4 regions of the Paenibacillus sp. FSL L8-0708 genome follow, and region 3 is predicted to be linked to each of the others. Evidence: predicted binding sites of a transcription regulator. Region 3 holds the regulator's gene; each other region holds the start of a gene.

The links. The regulator Rex, encoded in region 3, represses fermentation and respiration genes when NADH is low (regulators of the CRP and FNR family bind a similar motif). The targets are predictions, from matches to a motif close to TTGTGAAATATTTCACAA.
Region 1: a site for Rex is predicted at 2,072-2,089, ahead of nadA (quinolinate synthase NadA). Genes of this name have one in related genera too.
Region 2: a site for Rex is predicted at 2,501-2,518, ahead of scfA (six-cysteine ranthipeptide SCIFF). Genes of this name have one in related genera too.
Region 4: a site for Rex is predicted at 2,233-2,250, ahead of adhE (bifunctional acetaldehyde-CoA/alcohol dehydrogenase). Genes of this name have one in related genera too.

The regions. Positions count from the first base shown of each region.
Region 1 is NZ_JBBPBC010000001.1:72,749-76,968, forward strand. It holds gene ftsH (ATP-dependent zinc metalloprotease FtsH) at 1-1,900, shown strand, start outside; gene nadA (quinolinate synthase NadA) at 2,160-3,098, shown strand; gene nadB (L-aspartate oxidase) at 3,138-4,220, shown strand, end outside.
Region 2 is NZ_JBBPBC010000001.1:854,601-858,820, forward strand. It holds gene NYE58_RS03935 (response regulator transcription factor) at 1-81, shown strand, start outside; gene ltrA (group II intron reverse transcriptase/maturase) at 991-2,253, shown strand; gene scfA (six-cysteine ranthipeptide SCIFF) at 2,544-2,693, shown strand; gene scfB (thioether cross-link-forming SCIFF peptide maturase) at 2,816-4,210, shown strand.
Region 3 is NZ_JBBPBC010000001.1:5,183,148-5,187,367, forward strand. It holds gene NYE58_RS24700 (cell wall elongation regulator TseB-like domain-containing protein) at 1-294, opposite strand, end outside; gene NYE58_RS24705 (amidohydrolase) at 467-1,768, opposite strand; gene NYE58_RS24710 (redox-sensing transcriptional repressor Rex) at 1,755-2,408, opposite strand; gene dinG (ATP-dependent DNA helicase DinG) at 2,539-4,220, opposite strand, start outside.
Region 4 is NZ_JBBPBC010000001.1:5,495,534-5,499,753, reverse strand. It holds gene NYE58_RS26235 (carbohydrate ABC transporter permease) at 1-318, shown strand, start outside; gene NYE58_RS26230 (ABC transporter substrate-binding protein) at 451-1,917, shown strand; gene adhE (bifunctional acetaldehyde-CoA/alcohol dehydrogenase) at 2,326-4,220, shown strand, end outside.

The DNA.
Region 1 (4,220 bases), 5.1 Mb from region 3:
GACGGTTCAGTTTGAGGGTAATGCCTTTCTGGTCACAGGCGAGTATAGAGAGCTGCCTGCCGATACTAAATCAAAAAGCTTCTCCACATATATTCCTCCTACAGATGCCGCTATCAATGAACTGATTCAAGCCAGTGATGTTAATGGGATTGAATTAACTCAGAAGAAAATGGAAGGTACCAGCATTTGGCTGACATTCCTTTCTTCAATTATCCCGCTGGTAATTATGTTCATCTTGTTCTTCTTCCTGTTTAACCAGGCGCAAGGTGGCGGCGGTAAAGTCATGAATTTCGGCAAGAGCAAGGCTCGGTTATATAATGAAGAGAAGAAGAAAATCAGCTTTGAGGATGTAGCAGGGGCGGACGAAGAGAAGCAAGAGCTTGTCGAAGTCGTTGAGTTCCTAAAAGATCCACGCAAATTTGCAGCTGTTGGCGCACGTATTCCTAAGGGCGTATTGCTTGTAGGTCCTCCGGGAACAGGTAAAACATTGCTTGCCCGTGCGGTAGCAGGTGAAGCTGGCGTTCCTTTCTTTAGTATTTCCGGTTCTGACTTTGTGGAAATGTTCGTGGGTGTCGGTGCTTCTCGGGTACGTGATTTGTTCGAGAATGCTAAGAAGAATGCTCCATGTATTATCTTCATTGATGAAATTGATGCTGTGGGTCGTCAGCGTGGCGCCGGTCTTGGTGGCGGACATGACGAGCGTGAACAGACGCTTAACCAATTGCTGGTTGAGATGGATGGATTCGGTGGTAACGAAGGCATTATTATTGTAGCGGCGACTAACCGCGCTGATATACTTGATCCGGCATTGCTTCGTCCAGGACGTTTTGACCGTCAAATTACGGTTGACCGTCCTGATGTGAAAGGCCGTGAAGCTGTACTTAAGGTTCACGCTCGTAACAAACCGCTTACGAAAGATGTAAGACTGGATGTTGTTGCTAAACGCACAACCGGATTCACAGGTGCTGATCTGGAGAATTTGCTGAATGAGGCAGCTTTGCTAGCTGCACGTCGTAACCGTAAAGATATTTCCATGATTGAAGTGGATGAAGCTATTGACCGTGTTATCGTAGGTACTGAGAAACGCAGCCGTGTGATCAGTGACCGCGAGAAACGTATTGTAGCTTATCATGAAGCAGGCCATACTATTGCAGGTTACTTCCTTGAGCACGCCGATATGGTGCATAAAGTTACTATTATCCCACGCGGACGTGCAGGCGGATATGTTATTATGCTTCCGAAGGAAGATCGGATGATCGTTACCAAGCAGGAGCTTTTGGATAAGGTTACTGGATTACTGGGTGGACGTGTTGCTGAAGAATTGTTTATTGGTGAGATCGGTACGGGTGCATACAGTGACTTCCAACAGGCTACGCGCATCGTGCGTGCCATGATTATGGAGTACGGTATGAGCGATAAGCTTGGACCTATGCAGTTCGGATCTTCTCAAGGTCAAGTATTCTTGGGTCGTGATATTGGGCATGAACAGAATTACAGTGACTCCATTGCTTATGAGATTGATCAGGAAATGCAGAACTTTATTACTTCGAGTTACGAACGTTGTAAAGATCTGTTGATCAAACACTCCAAAGAAATGCACTTGATTGCCAATACATTACTTGAGAAAGAAACACTTGAGCTTGATCAGATCACACAACTGATTGAACAAGGATTCCTTTCCGAGGATGGTAAACCAGAGGGTGGCGAAGGTGTTGCCCATGAAGTTGGCGAGCCTGTCATCGACAATATCGGTGATGTGCGAGTTCGCATTCAAGGCAAGCCTGAGGATGAACAGTCCACACTTCCTGACCTGTCGAAGGATATCCCGAATAACCCTGATTCTGAGGGTAATGACGGTTCCGGTGATGACAACAAAGGTGGGGGCACTAGCCTTACCTAATTGGGTCCACCATTCATATGATGTAAATTTATCCGGAGAACGTAACTGTTCTCCGGATTTTTTATTTTAATTTTTAAGGGATTCTATGCCTTAAAGCCTGTCCAGTTACATTGACAGAGGCTGGAACGTTGTGTACATTAGTGATTAATATTACTTACTATTTATATCAGCATGTTCATTTTTTCACCATGATGGCGCATGCCATTTGATAACATCATGTCGGCGAAAAGCCGCGAGGATTTAAGGGGGAGAACAATCGGTGGAAGCTCTGGCGCTTGAGCGCAAGCAGGAACAGAATCGAGAACTTCGTATACGTCTTGAACAGCTTAAAAAGGAACGAAACGCAATCATTTTAGCTCATTATTATCAACGTGATGAAATTCAGGAGGTTGCCGATTTCCGGGGCGACTCTTTTTTACTCGCTCAGAAGGCTGCAGAGACAGATGCAGAAGTTATTGTATTCTGCGGTGTTCATTTCATGGGGGAAAGTGCAAAAATTCTAGCCCCGAACAAAACCGTCCTTATTCCTGATGAACGTGCAGGCTGTCCAATGGCAGATATGGTCAATGTAGACGGTTTGCGTAAGCTAAAAGCTCAACATCCAAATGCTAAAGTAGTCACTTATATCAACTCGTCCGCCGAGATTAAAGCAGAAACCGATATTTGTTGTACCTCTGCTAATGCTGTGAAAGTAATCGAATCCCTTGACGCCGAAGAGATTATTTGGGTCCCAGATAAGAATCTTGGTCAATATGTACAAGATCAGACGGGCAAGAAGCTGATTATTTGGGAAGGCTATTGCAACACTCACGACATGTTGACCGTCAAAGATGTAGTAGAAATGAGAGCAAAATATCCAGATGCGGAATTTGTAGTTCATCCAGAGTGTCGTCCTGAAGTAGTCGCCATGGGTGACTATGTAGGCAGCACTACATCAATTCTGGAGTATTGCCGGAAATCGGATCGTAAGCAATTTATCGTTGGAACGGAAGATGGTACCGGATATCAGCTTCGTAAGGATAGTCCAGATAAAGAATTCCATTTTGCTACCAAATTTCTTGTTTGTCCTAATATGAAAGTTAATAATCTAAAAAAACTGGTGAAATGCCTGGAGACGATGAAGCCACAAATCTATGTACCGCCTGCTGTCGCCGACAAAGCCAGAACATCCCTAGAGCGCATGCTACAAGTCCGGTAGCATGCGCTACTCTTTCGTTGAAACAGGTGAAAAGCGGTCATGATTCCACAATATTTGGTTGATTTTGATCTTCGGGATATTCCTACGGTAAAGACAGATTGTATTGTTATTGGTTCAGGGATTGCCGGGTTATTCACAGCTATTAAAGCCAGTGAAGATCGGCGTGTCATAATGATCACAAAGAAATCAGTAATGGAAAGTAATACTCGCTATGCACAGGGGGGGATCGCAGCTGTTATAGCTGAGGATGATTCCCCTGCTTACCACCGGCAGGATACCTTAATGGCCGGAGCAGGTCTTTGCTCCTCAACAGCTGTCGATGCACTTGTTAATGAAGGGCCGGAAGGCGTTCATGAGTTAATTCGCTTAGGAACTCTGTTTGATAAGGAAGATGGGGTACTGGCTTTGACTCAGGAAGGTGCACACAGCCACCGCCGTATTTTGCATGCTAATGGGGATGCTACAGGTTATGAGATTGTTCGTGCATTGGCGGAACAGGTAGCCGAACATGAGAATATTGAGGTCTGGGATGATCATTATGTTATCGATCTCATCACTGAAGGTGGAGAATGTGTAGGCGCATTATTGCAACGGCCCGGTGGTGGAAGGTTGTTCCTGCAAGGGGATGCGACCATTTTGTGCTCTGGTGGAGCAGGACAATTATATCGATACACTACCAACCCAGAAGTAGCTACAGGAGATGGTGTAGCGATCGCCTATCGCGCTGGGGCTCATATACGAGATATGGAATTTATTCAATTTCATCCTACAGCACTTAGTTACCCGGGAGCTCCTAGATTTTTAATCTCCGAAGCTGTGCGTGGGGAAGGAGCAGTCTTGCGCAATATTAATGGAGAACGGTTCATGGAACGTTATCATGACCTGCTTGAGCTAGCTCCGCGGGATATTGTAGCACGAGCTATTGTAAGTGAAATGGAACATACTAAATCAACGTTCGTTTATTTGGATATTACACATGAATCTCCAGAGATGGTGAAGCATCGGTTTCCCACAATATATGAGACATGTATGGGCTATGGACTGGATATTACAAGTGATTGGATTCCAGTGGCTCCCGCTGCGCATTATATGATGGGGGGGATTAAGACCGATCTGAATGGA
Region 2 (4,220 bases), 4.3 Mb from region 3:
TACTATTTTAGTCGTGTGTTCAAAAATAGAGTTGGCTCAAGCCCCTTAGAGTACAAAAAGCATCCGTTCGGTTATGGATAGGAGGGCCATTCTCGTCCCTCTGCAGCACGCCATAGATGCTATGCTCGGAGCCGCCTTCTATCAATACGGTTGGATTTTAAACATGAGCGAGAAGATGAAGTTAAAGCATCCAATTGTGCAATATTTTTATGAACTAAGCCGTCAAGAGCAGATAAACTGTCCGGAAGTGTCTTAGGACTCCTCATATAAGTTTGTTCACATTGTCCACCCACGCATGTATAGAGTGTCGCTCTACTGGTAAGGAAGGATACAGTGCTATGAGATCCTTATATTTATTGGACTTTACGGACAAGTATGAGAAAAAATGTTGTTAAAGAGATGGCATCATTGCCGTCTCTTTTTTGTGTGCGCCCAGCATGGGCGCTATCTATAGGGTTGAAGTCCCGAATGGCGAAGGCAGTAGTAGCCATTAGCTTAAGGCAAGGGTGTCCACCGCGAGGTGGAATCTGAAGGAAGCCAGCGGCAAATCTCCGGTCTGAGGAATACGAACTTCATACAAGGCTAACGTAGGCTGGATGAGGTTGCACAACAAACCAAAGTCCATACTGCCAAAGGCGTACGAGAGTAAATGAAGCAGATAGATGGAGAGGAAGATAGCGTTCTTACCTGGGGAGATCTGTGTGATAGGCGAGTATACTTCGTAACCCTACTTGTGAGAGTAGGCTGAGTGCACAGAAGTCAGCAGACGCCATAGTACGCAAGCTGTTGCAACAGCTGCGGAAGGGCTGAACATGGAATAGGATTTATACATCCAGGCGTTCAAGATGAGCGATGAATGCAGAAAAAAAAAATCCGAAAGGACCTGACTGAAGAAGGAAACGGTGAATCCCGTGGGGGTCTTCAGCAGGGCGGAGTTCATCTTTGGCACAAATGGAAGGTATAAATCACGTAAAGAGAGGTTAAAAAAAAATGTTGGAGCAACTGCTATCACGGGAAAATCTTCTGCAAGCCTTAAAGCGTGTTGAAGCGAATAAAGGAAGTCATGGCGTAGATGGGATGTCCGTAAAATCCTTACGAGAACACATCGTACAAAACTGGCAGACCTTGCGGCATGCCATAGAAGAAGGAACCTATGAACCGAGCCCCGTGCGCCGAGTCGAAATCCCGAAACCCGGTGGCGGAGGTGTTAGGTTACTAGGAATACCTACCGTGACAGATCGAATGATTCAACAAGCAATCGCGCAGGTGTTAACTCCATTGTTTGATCCAGAGTTTTCCGACCATAGCTATGGATTCCGTCCGAAAAGACGAGGGCATGATGCGGTGAGGAAAGCTCGAACCTTTATGAAAGAAGGATATCGATTCGTAGTCGACCTAGACTTGGAGAAATTCTTTGATCGCGTCAACCATGACCGACTGATGATGAAGATTTCGGAGAAAGTGGAGGACAAGAAAGTTCTCCTGCTTATCCGCAAATATCTTCAGTCAGGTGTGATGGAGAACGGGTTAGTAACCCCGACAACGGAAGGTGCCCCGCAAGGCGGTCCACTGAGTCCGTTATTATCTAACATTGTCCTAGATGAGCTCGACAAAGAACTCGAGAAACGTGGGCACCGCTTCGTTCGTTATGCGGATGATTGCAATATTTACGTGAAAACGCTAAGAGCAGGAGAGAGAGTCAAGACAACGGTCACCCGATTCATCGAGACGAGGCTAAAGCTGAAGGTGAACCAAGTAAAGAGCGCGGTAGACCGTCCCTGGAAACGAAAGTTTCTAGGATTTAGTTTTAGTGTGGACAAAGAACCAAAGGTGAGAATTGCGAAGCAGTCCTTACAGAGAGTCAAGGTTCGAATACAGGAGATATCCTCTCGAAAGAGATCGATGAAGATGGAAGAGCGAATCAAGGAACTAAACCACTACCTCATGGGATGGTGCGGTTATTTCTCGCTGGCGGATACCCCAAGTACCTTTCGAGATATGGATAAATGGATACGAAGAAGGCTACGAATGTGCCTCTGGAAGCAGTGGAAGACCCCTAGAACCAAAGTCAAAAGACTTATATCCTTAGGGGTACCTAAGGATAAAGCCTATGAGTGGGGAAATACCCGAAAAGGGTATTGGCGAATTGCAGGGAGTCCAATTCTACAACATGCATTGAATAACCAATATTGGGAAGCCAATGGATTAAAGAGTGTATTGGACAGATACAACTCCTTACGGAATATTTCATGAACCGCCGTATATCGAACGGTACGTACGGTGGTGTGAGAGGTCGGGGGCTAGCCGCCCCCTCCTACTCGATTTCACTTTTTTAGTATTGCCCTGACTCTGGTTCCGGCTACCGTATCCTACGATCACAAGCATGAACGATTGCACGAAAATTAACGTTGATACTTATGTTTAAGCCCTCTCTACTCTGTTAGGTGACGGGCATCATAGACGTACTTGCGTGATGTTGCTACGATGTTCCATGGAAATTAAGTGAAAGTGATCACAAGAAATTACAGAAGGAGTCATTTATCGTGAAAAGAATCGTAACACTGAGCACCCGCAAACTGATGGATACCGCAAAACACGGCGGATGCGGCGCATGCCAGACCTCTTGCCAGTCCGCTTGTAAAACTTCCTGCGGCGTTGCAAACCAAAAGTGTGAAAATGCAATGAACAGATAGGATTCGGAATTTTACCGCCCATTGCTCTGCTGATGGGCGGCTATTTTTAAGAAATGGATACTATCCCTAAAGGATGGCGAAGCCGTTTCTACTTGTGTGCAAAAGGAGCTTGATTAGTAAGTATGATTCATCAATATAAACTAAACGGATACAATATCGTGCTCGATACCTATAGTGGCTCGGTGCATGTTGTTGATGACCTAGCATATGAAATTATAGCGGATTATGAGAAAACTTCTGTCGATCAAATCGTGACAACAATGTTGGATAAATATAAAGATGATTCCAGCATTTCCGAGAGCGACATTCGAGAAACCATCGCGGATATCGAGGAGCTTATAAATGATGGACAGCTTTTTACAAAAGATGAGTATGAGAACCTCTCGCTCGATTTAAAAAAACGGAAAACTTATGTCAAGGCACTCTGCCTCAATGTTGCGCATACCTGTAATTTGTCATGCGATTATTGCTTCGCTAGCCAAGGGAAATACAACGGAGATAGGGCAATCATGAGCTATGAGGTTGGACAAAAAGCTATCGATTACCTGCTTGAAAATTCGGGTCATCATCGTAATCTTGACATCGACTTTTTCGGCGGGGAACCGCTCTTGGCTTGGAAAGTGGTTAAACAGATCGTAGCTTATGCAAGAAGCAAAGAACAAGAATACAAAAAGAAGTTCCGCTTCACCTTCACGACGAACGGGATGCTGCTGAACGATGAGGTCACCGAGTTTTTAAATCAGGAAATGTACAATGTCGTATTAAGCCTGGATGGAAGAAAAGAGGTTCATGACCGGCTTCGCCAAACGGTTAACGGAAAAGGCAGCTACGATCATATTCTTCCGAAGTTCCAGGAATTCGTTCGTAAGCGCGGAGACCAAGAGTACTATGTACGGGGAACTTACACTCGTAACAATGTCGATTTCACCAATGATATATTTCATATCGCAGATCTTGGTTTTGACAAAATCTCGATGGAACCGGTCATCTGTGATCCAAAGGAGCCCTATGCACTTACCGAGGAGGACCTGCCGGAGATATATAACCAGTACGAAATTCTCGCCAAGGAAATGATCGGGCGCGGTGAACAAGGCAAGGGGTTTACCTTTTATCACTACATGCTTGACCTCTCAGAAGGACCTTGCATCCAGAAGAGAATCACTGGCTGTGGTTCAGGGACGGAATATCTTGCCGTCACCCCTTGGGGAGAGCTTTTTCCTTGTCACCAGTTCGTCGGGGATGAAGAATACAGCATGGGAAACCTCTGGGATGGCATCACACAACCGGAGCTGCAATGTCAATTTAAAGAGAGCAACTGCTACTCGAAGCCGGAATGCAAGGACTGCTGGGCGAAACTCTACTGCAGCGGCGGTTGTCCTGCCAATGCGCTGCACGCGACGGGTTCCCTGGTCGGAACCTATGACTTCAGCTGTGACATCTTCCGCAAAAGAGTCGAATGTTCCATGATGGTGAAGGTTGATGAATCCATTAGAGCGATGGAAGAGCAACCTAACTAGTTAACGTAAC
Region 3 (4,220 bases):
TGCGTCGTCGCCTTCAGCAAATTTTCCATCTACCGTAAAGCGGACCCAGACCATAAGAGCAGTCCCGGCTTCATTTTTCCCTGTTAATACCCAGTACACTGCATTTTCATCCCAAACCGATTTTTGTGCTTTGGTTACCTCTGTTAGACCCGCTCTGGTTTTGGCAACATCCTTAGCGATATCACGCTCGTTCCATTGATCTTTCATAATATAGGCATAGAACTGGATAAGTCCAAACCCCAGGAGCAGAATCAGAACTGACCCCAGGAGGATCCATTTTTTCCTTTTCTTCAAGGTACAGCTCCCTTTCTAGTAATATATCTTTTTTGATTATATAACACACCCGCGTGTTTATCCAAAATTTCATAATTTTCTAGCTTTCCCAGCCTTAAAAATACACAAAAGGCCGCAACTTTTGCTAAAAGCAAAAAGTCGCAGCCTATTATTTATTCGTTATTCTCCAGACTTAACGCTTCAATAAACCTTCGAAGGCTTCTTGCGCTTTACGCCGGATAGCTTCCTCATCCAGGGTTAAGCATTGTCCATGCTTGATGACCTGTTTACCATTCACCCACACATGCTCAACATCCTTAGCGCTAGCAGAGTAAACCGCATGAGACAACAGATCTGTGTGTGGCAGCAAATGCGGCTGATCGATATCAATAGCAATGAAATCTGCTTTCATCCCTACAGCAAGTCTGCCTACATTATTTAAAAAGATGGACTGCGCGCCATATTCTGTAGCCATACGCAGAGCCTCTGGAGCTGGAACAGCCGTTGGATCACCGCTGACACCCTTATGAATGAGAGCTGCAAGCCGCATCTCTTCAAACATATCCAAGTTATTGTTGCTTGCCGCGCCATCCGTGCCAAGAGACACCTTCACACCAGCTTTTAGAAGATCAGTAACCCGAGCCACTCCGCTAGCCAACTTCAAATTACTGCCCGGATTATGAGATACACCCACATTATGGCGAGCCAAGATCTCAATCTCTTCATCATTTAAATGAACACCATGTGCAACTATCGAGGGACGTGTGAACATGCCAAGCTTCTCTAAGTGAGCTACAGGACGCAACCCGTAATCCGCCACATTTTGTTCCACTTCACGTTTCGTTTCGGACATATGCGTATGCATCGGTAAATCCAGATCATGCGCTGCCTGCACGAACTTAACCAGGAAGTCCGGAGGGCAAGTATAAGGGGCGTGCGGCGAGATCATAGTAGTAATTCTGCCTTCAGCCTTTCCATGCCAGTTACGGGCAAAAGAAATCGCTTCCGCAAGCTTGTGATTCTGTACATCCTCTGGACATAACCCGATCACACCACGCATCAATACGGAACGGATACCTGATAACTCAGCTACCTCGGCTACTCGGTCCATATGATCATACATATCGAGGAAGGTCGTAGTTCCACCCTTCAGCATTTCCAATACAGATAAGGAGGTTCCCCAGTATACATCATCACCGGTGAACTTTTCCTCCATTGGCCACATCTTCTCCTGAAGCCACACTTGTAGCGCTAAATCATCTCCATATCCACGCAGCAAAGACATCGCCGCATGACCATGTGTGTTTACAAGTCCAGGCATGAACAGCAGACGGCTGCCATCAACCACTTGCACTCCAGCTTCCATCTGAGGCTCTTCTTTTCCTATGTAAGTGATTAAATCATCTTCAATAGTCATATATCCACTCAGAACCGGCTCATCCGTTCCCGGAGTCAGAAAATACCCGCCCTTAATTATCGTTTTATTGTTGTTCATGTTCGCTTTCTTCCTTTCCATCCCGCAAGTAATAAGCAAGACTTTGCAGATCAGTTGTAAAATCAGCTGCATGCACCCGGATATTCGGTGGTGTCTTCAGAATCACAGGGGCAAAGTTCAAAATCGCTTCAATCCCAGAAGAAATGAGAATATCTGCTACATTTTGAGCTTCTGAATCAGGTACGGTAATAATGGCAATGCGAATACCTTGCTCACGAATCGTGCTGCCTAGTTCATCCATCGGTTGCACAGTAAGGGAGTTGATCTTACGTCCAACCTTAGGAGCGTACGAATCAAATATAGCCGTGATTTTCATAGTATCTTTAAGATATGCATTGTAATTAGACAAGGCATGTCCGAGATTACCTGCTCCAACTAAAGCTACATTAAGCTGTTGATCCAGCTTCAGGATATGACGGATTTTCTCAATAAGATACGTTACATCATAGCCGATACCTTTTCTGCCGAAGTCACCAAAATATGCTAAATCCTTACGAATCTGTGCGGGATTAAGATCAAGCTTTTGTCCAAGTTCCTGAGAGGAAACTGTTAATATTTCGCGATTCTGGAGATCATTCAAAAAACGCAAGTACACAGGCAGTCTGCGAACAACGGCTTCTGATATTTTATCCGATTTCATATTTTTCCTCCTAAAAATAGTAATGTTCTTGTGAAAATCCATATTCAAACGTCTACCTCTCCTTATTAAGGACGGTACTGTAACACACCGCCCTTAAGGATAAGGAGGAGCTAAACTGAAGACGAGCGTTTTAAGAAGCGCCGCCATCCTCTAGCCATTCCGCTATGCGAGGGACCATTTGATCAGTAAGCATATGCTCCATTTTGGGACCAGGCAATGAATAAAGGAAATACTTCCCGTAATGAGATTCAATAACCCTTGTATCATAAACAATAACTATTCCGCGATCCTGCGCCGTGCGAACCAGTCTTCCGAATCCCTGCTTAAAACGAATAACCGCTTGAGGAACAGATAATTTCATGAACGGATTCTTCTTCTGGGCCTGTAATAACTCCGACTTCGCTTCCGCCAACGGGTGATTCGGCGGTTGAAACGGAAGTCTCACGATGGCCAGGCAAGTCAGTGCTTCACCTGGAATATCTACACCTTCCCAGAAGCTGCTCGTCCCCAGCAATACGGATGCTGCACTGTCCTGAAAGCGGCGGATCAGCTTGCTCCGGCTGCCACCTTCCACGCCTTGACCAAGCACCGTAATCTCTTGTGAGGCTAAAGCCTCTTTAAGCGGATCATATACCTGACGCAGCATTTTATAAGAAGTAAACAGAACCAGCATCCGCCCACGTGTTGTTTTAGCAGCTTCCGATAATGACTGTACGAGTGTATCGACAAATCGAGCATCGCCCACACTGCCCTTCACACTAGGAAAATCACGCGGTATAACTAACAGTGCCTGCTCGCGATACTTAAAGGGAGAAGGAAGAAGTGAGGTCATTAGACGTCCTTCTTCCGCAGCTTCGTTAAGTCCGAGATTATCAATCATAAATTGAAAAGATTTATCTACAGACAGCGTCGCCGAGGTAAGCACGATGCTTTTTTTCTTATCGAAGAACAACTCTTTAAGCTGGCTGCTAACATCCACAGGGACAGCATACATCTGCAGTGATTTGCTGCGGTAATTCCCATTTGCCTCCAGCCAATATACTACATTATCGTCATTCAGCCCCATAAAGAATCTTACTTGCTCACGGATGGAAGCCAAATCCTTAAATAAACCGCTAATATCAGTAACAAGACTGTCTGCTGAGGATTGGCTTTCCTGGTCGCGCATCTCGTTAAGCATTTTATCACCCTTACGGATGATGTCGCTTAACGTCAGATTCATAGTGTTCTCTAGTGCAACCAATTCATCCCAATCCTTCGGCTTACGGGCGGGAATCAAACGCATAACCAGTTGTCCCGCTTCCCCTGCCCCTGCATCACTGCGTTCCGGCAAAAGGCTGAACAGCTTGTCGCTGAGTGCATCCCAGGTTTCTTTGACGGTAAGCAGATCCGGGTAGATCCGATCGATGACTCCGCTCCATTCTGAAGCCTCTTCACTGCCTGACGACTGTAATATCTGGCGCAGAGCAGGAAGCTGTCCGTTTCGGCTATCTTTATACAGCCGCGATAATGTGTGTGCCACAGTGAAATGCTTCATATGCATGCCAAGATGTTTACCAGCCACATCTTCTAAATGATGTGCTTCATCAATGACAAGATGCTCGTAAGCCGGAAGCAGCTGGTGCCCAGCCTTAACATCTGCGAATAGCTTGGAGTGGTTCGTAATAACCACGTCAGCAATCCCAGCTTCATGCTTGGCCCTATGATAATAACATTTGCGGAACCAAGGACAAGAACGGCCCAGACAGGAATCGGTATCGCTTGCCACCGTCTCCCAGAAATCACCGCCCCGGCCGCTTAAATTCAGCTCTT
Region 4 (4,220 bases), 310 kb from region 3:
CGGATTGACGGCTCCTCTGAGCCGAGAAGCTTTTTCTCCATTGCAGTGCCATTGTCGGTTCCGATATTTGCTACGCTGGCGATCTTTATCTTTTCTACTGCATGGAATGACTGGTTCTGGCCATCTCTGGTTATGCACAGTGAAGAGAAATATACGCTCGCGACAGCAATCTATAAATACGTTATTAATGTAAAGGCACTTAATACGAATATTAAATTCGCTATCCTATTTATCGTATCGTTGCCGCCGATCCTTGTTTTCCTGATCTTCCAAAAGTTCATTATGCGTGGTGTCGCATTATCAGCAGTTAAGGGATAAGCGCGGATCGACGAATTTAGTCACGGATCGTAAACATGCACATGAAAGGAATATAAATGCACCTCGTTTGTAAACGATTTCTCTTTTATGATCGATATGTAAGATAACTATGAATTGAAAAGGGGAGTTTCAATGCGTAAGTACTCTAGCGTGCTACTAAGCCTCCTTGTGGCCGGATCATTGTTAACCGCATGCGGCGGTAACAACAATAACGGAAACACAACAGGAAACAAGGAAGGGGAAGCGACTACTGCGCCAACGAATGCTGCAACAGATAATGCTGGCAGTGCTACAGCAGCGCCAACTGATGATATCACACAAAGAAAAGTGACCATCAAAATTCACTATCCAACCCCTGACCTAACCGAAGTTAGAGCACAGGAAGATGACAAGATCAAACGTTTCCAAGAGGAGTATCCGAATGTTGAAATCGTCAAAGACGATTGGCAGTACAATGTAAGTGAAATCGGCATCAAAATGGCAGCGAATGAAGCTCCAACCTTCTTTAACACTTACGCTACAGAAGCAAAATTTCTTGTTGAAAAAGGCTGGGTAGCTGACATTACGGATCTGTGGAATAAATACGAATTTAAGGATCAAATTAACCCGGTTCTCCAAAACCAATTTATCATTGACGGAAAAGTATTCGGCGTAACTCAAAAGGGTTATGTAACAACCACAATGATCAACAAAAAAATGCTGGATGAAAAAGGCGTTGCTGTTCCATCTATGGATTGGACTTGGGATGATATGCTGAATACCGCGAAAGGCGTAGCTGATACCAAAAAAGGGATTTCCGGTATTGCTCCAATGGGTAAAGGGAATGAAGCTGGCTGGAACTGGACCAACTTCCTGTTCGAAGCTGGCGGTGAAATTCAGAAGATTGAAGGCGGTAAGGTTGTAGCTACTTTTAATTCTGAGGCTGGGATTAAAGCGCTGGATTTCTACAAGAAACTTAGATGGGAAGCAAACGCGATTCCTCAGGACTGGGCACTGGGCTGGGGCGATGCTGTAGGCGCATTCCAACAAAGTCGTACAGCAATGGTAATGGCTGGATCTGACGGTGTTATTGAGCAAGCGTTGAATCAAGGCGGTCTGAAACCAGAAGATGTACTTACGTATCCAATGCCTGCGATGGAAAAAGGCGGAAAACACACTGGGGTACTTGGTGGTGACTACCTTGTAATCAATCCAAATGCAACACCAGACGAGCAAGAAATGGCATTCCGTTATATTACATTTGATTACTTCTCCGATAAAGGTCTAGAAGCACTGGATGCGGTTCTGCAACAACGTACAACGGATGGCAAATACTTTATTCCGCCGCTCTTAGATTACTATTCTGCAGATTCTGACTTCGGCAAGAAAACAAAAGCTGTGTATGATAAATATACAAATGTATATCAATACAGCCCTGATATTTTAGGCTTGCTGGACGGTAAACCGGAAGCGCAATACAATACACAGGACTACTACGCAACCATGTCCAATGTAATTCAAGAGCTGTTCTCCAAAAAGGGAACAGATTCCAAGACACAGCTTGAAGCTGCTGCCAAAACAGTGCAAGAGAAATTCTTCGATACAATTAAAGTAGAATAGGCAAGGAAGGACAGAACCGGCTCCTTTAGGAGTCGGTTTTTTTATGTTTATATTATTGATATTTTTATAAATCAACCCAACGGATGGCTCCCGACTATTTTTTAGAGGGTCATGGGAAAAATAGAGTGTCAACAAAATTAGATTTGCATTTTTAAAATATTTTTGCGAGCGGAAAGGTAGAAAATGGGTATCGGTTCTTGTCTTTTTAAACATAAACTTTAGATTTAAGGAATAATACAGCATAAATAATGGTAAAACACCTATAATATGATCGAATGAAAGCGCTTTGAAAACAAATCAAAAAAACTTTATACTTTGTGAAAGATTTCACTATACAAGGTGGAAATGATGTGATAAGATAAATGTGTAGAGAAAAACAACCTAAAAATTGACAGGAGGACGAGGGAGATGGCAGTTAAGAACGAAGTCGCCGCCCAAGTTAAACAAACTACCGCTGAAGAGTATATTCAGACTTTGGTGGATAAAGCGAAAAAAGCACATGAGGCATTCATGGCGCTGGATCAAGAGCAAGTTGACACAATCGTTCATGCAATGGCGTTGGCTGGACTCGACAAACATATGTACCTCGCTAAATTGGCTGTAGAAGAAACTGGCCGCGGGGTTTACGAAGACAAAATTACTAAAAACATCTTCTCGACAGAATATATCTGGCACGGAATTAAATACGATAAAACAGTAGGCGTTATTGAAGACAATGCTTATGAAAGCTTCCAAAAAATTGCTGAGCCCGTCGGAATTGTAATGGGTATCACACCGGTAACCAACCCTACATCCACCACGATGTTTAAAGCGTTGATTTCGATTAAGACACGGAACCCTATTATATTCGGTTTCCACCCATCTGCGCAAGAGTGTAGTGCAGCAGCTGCTAGAATTCTTCATGATGCGGCTGTAAAAGCTGGCGCACCTGAGAATTGTATCCAATGGATTGAAATGCCAACGATGGACAAAACAAACGCTTTGATGAATAACCCTGACGTTGCACTTATTCTTGCAACTGGCGGTTCTGCAATGGTAAAAGCAGCTTATAGCTGTGGTAAACCAGCTCTTGGCGTAGGTCCCGGTAACGTACCTGCATTCATCGAAAAGAGCGCGGATATCGATCAAGCCGTAACGGACATCATTCTTTCCAAAACATTTGATAATGGTATGATCTGCGCTTCCGAGCAAGCTGTTATTATCGAAGAACCAATCTTCGATCAAGTGAAAAAGAAAATGATCGCTAATGGCTGCTACTTTGTTAACAAAGAAGAAGCTGCCAAACTTACTAGCGGCGCTATGAACGTTGATAAATGTGCGGTTAATCCAGCAATCGTTGGACAATCCGCAGTGAAAATTGCTGAAATGTGCGGCATTCAAGTTCCTGCCGGCACTAAGATTCTGGTAGCAGAACTTGAAGGTGTAGGCACTAAATATCCATTGTCCGCTGAAAAATTGAGTCCTGTGCTTGCTTGCTACAAAGTTAAAAACGCAGATCAAGGTATTGAACGCGCAGCACAAGTTGTTGAATTTGGTGGTATGGGCCATAGTTCGGCTATCCACTCCAACAATGAAGAAGTAATCATGAAGTTCTCCAACCGTCTGCAAACAGGACGTATTCTCGTTAACTCGCCTTCCACTCATGGTGCGATCGGCGATATCTATAACACTAACATCCCTTCGTTGACGCTGGGCTGCGGATCTTATGGTCGTAACTCCGTGTCGCAAAACGTTACAGCAATTAATTTGATCAACGTGAAAAGGGTGAATCGTCGTACCGTGAATATGCAATGGTTTAAAGTACCTGACAAGATCTATTTCGAAAAAGGCGCTACTCAGTACCTAACCAAAATGCCTGATATCACACGTGTCGCAATTATCACTGACCCAATGATGGTTAAGCTTGGATATGTTGAGAGAGTTGAACATTACCTGCGTCAACGCCAAACTCCTGTAGCGATCGAAGTGTTCTCGGAAGTTGAACCAGATCCATCGACAACTACAGTTGAAAAAGGTACAGCAATGATGAACAGATTCCAACCGGACTGCATCATCGCACTTGGTGGTGGTTCCCCAATGGATGCTGCAAAAGGAATGTGGTTATTCTATGAACATCCAGACGCTGACTTTAACGGTCTGAAACAAAAATTCATGGATATCCGTAAACGGGTTTACAAATTCCCTAAACTTGGAAACAAAGCTAAGTTTGTAGCGATTCCAACTACTTCGGGTACAGGTTCGGAAGTAACATCTTTCGCAGTTATTACCGATAAAACAACTGAACAACACACTAAATATCCTTT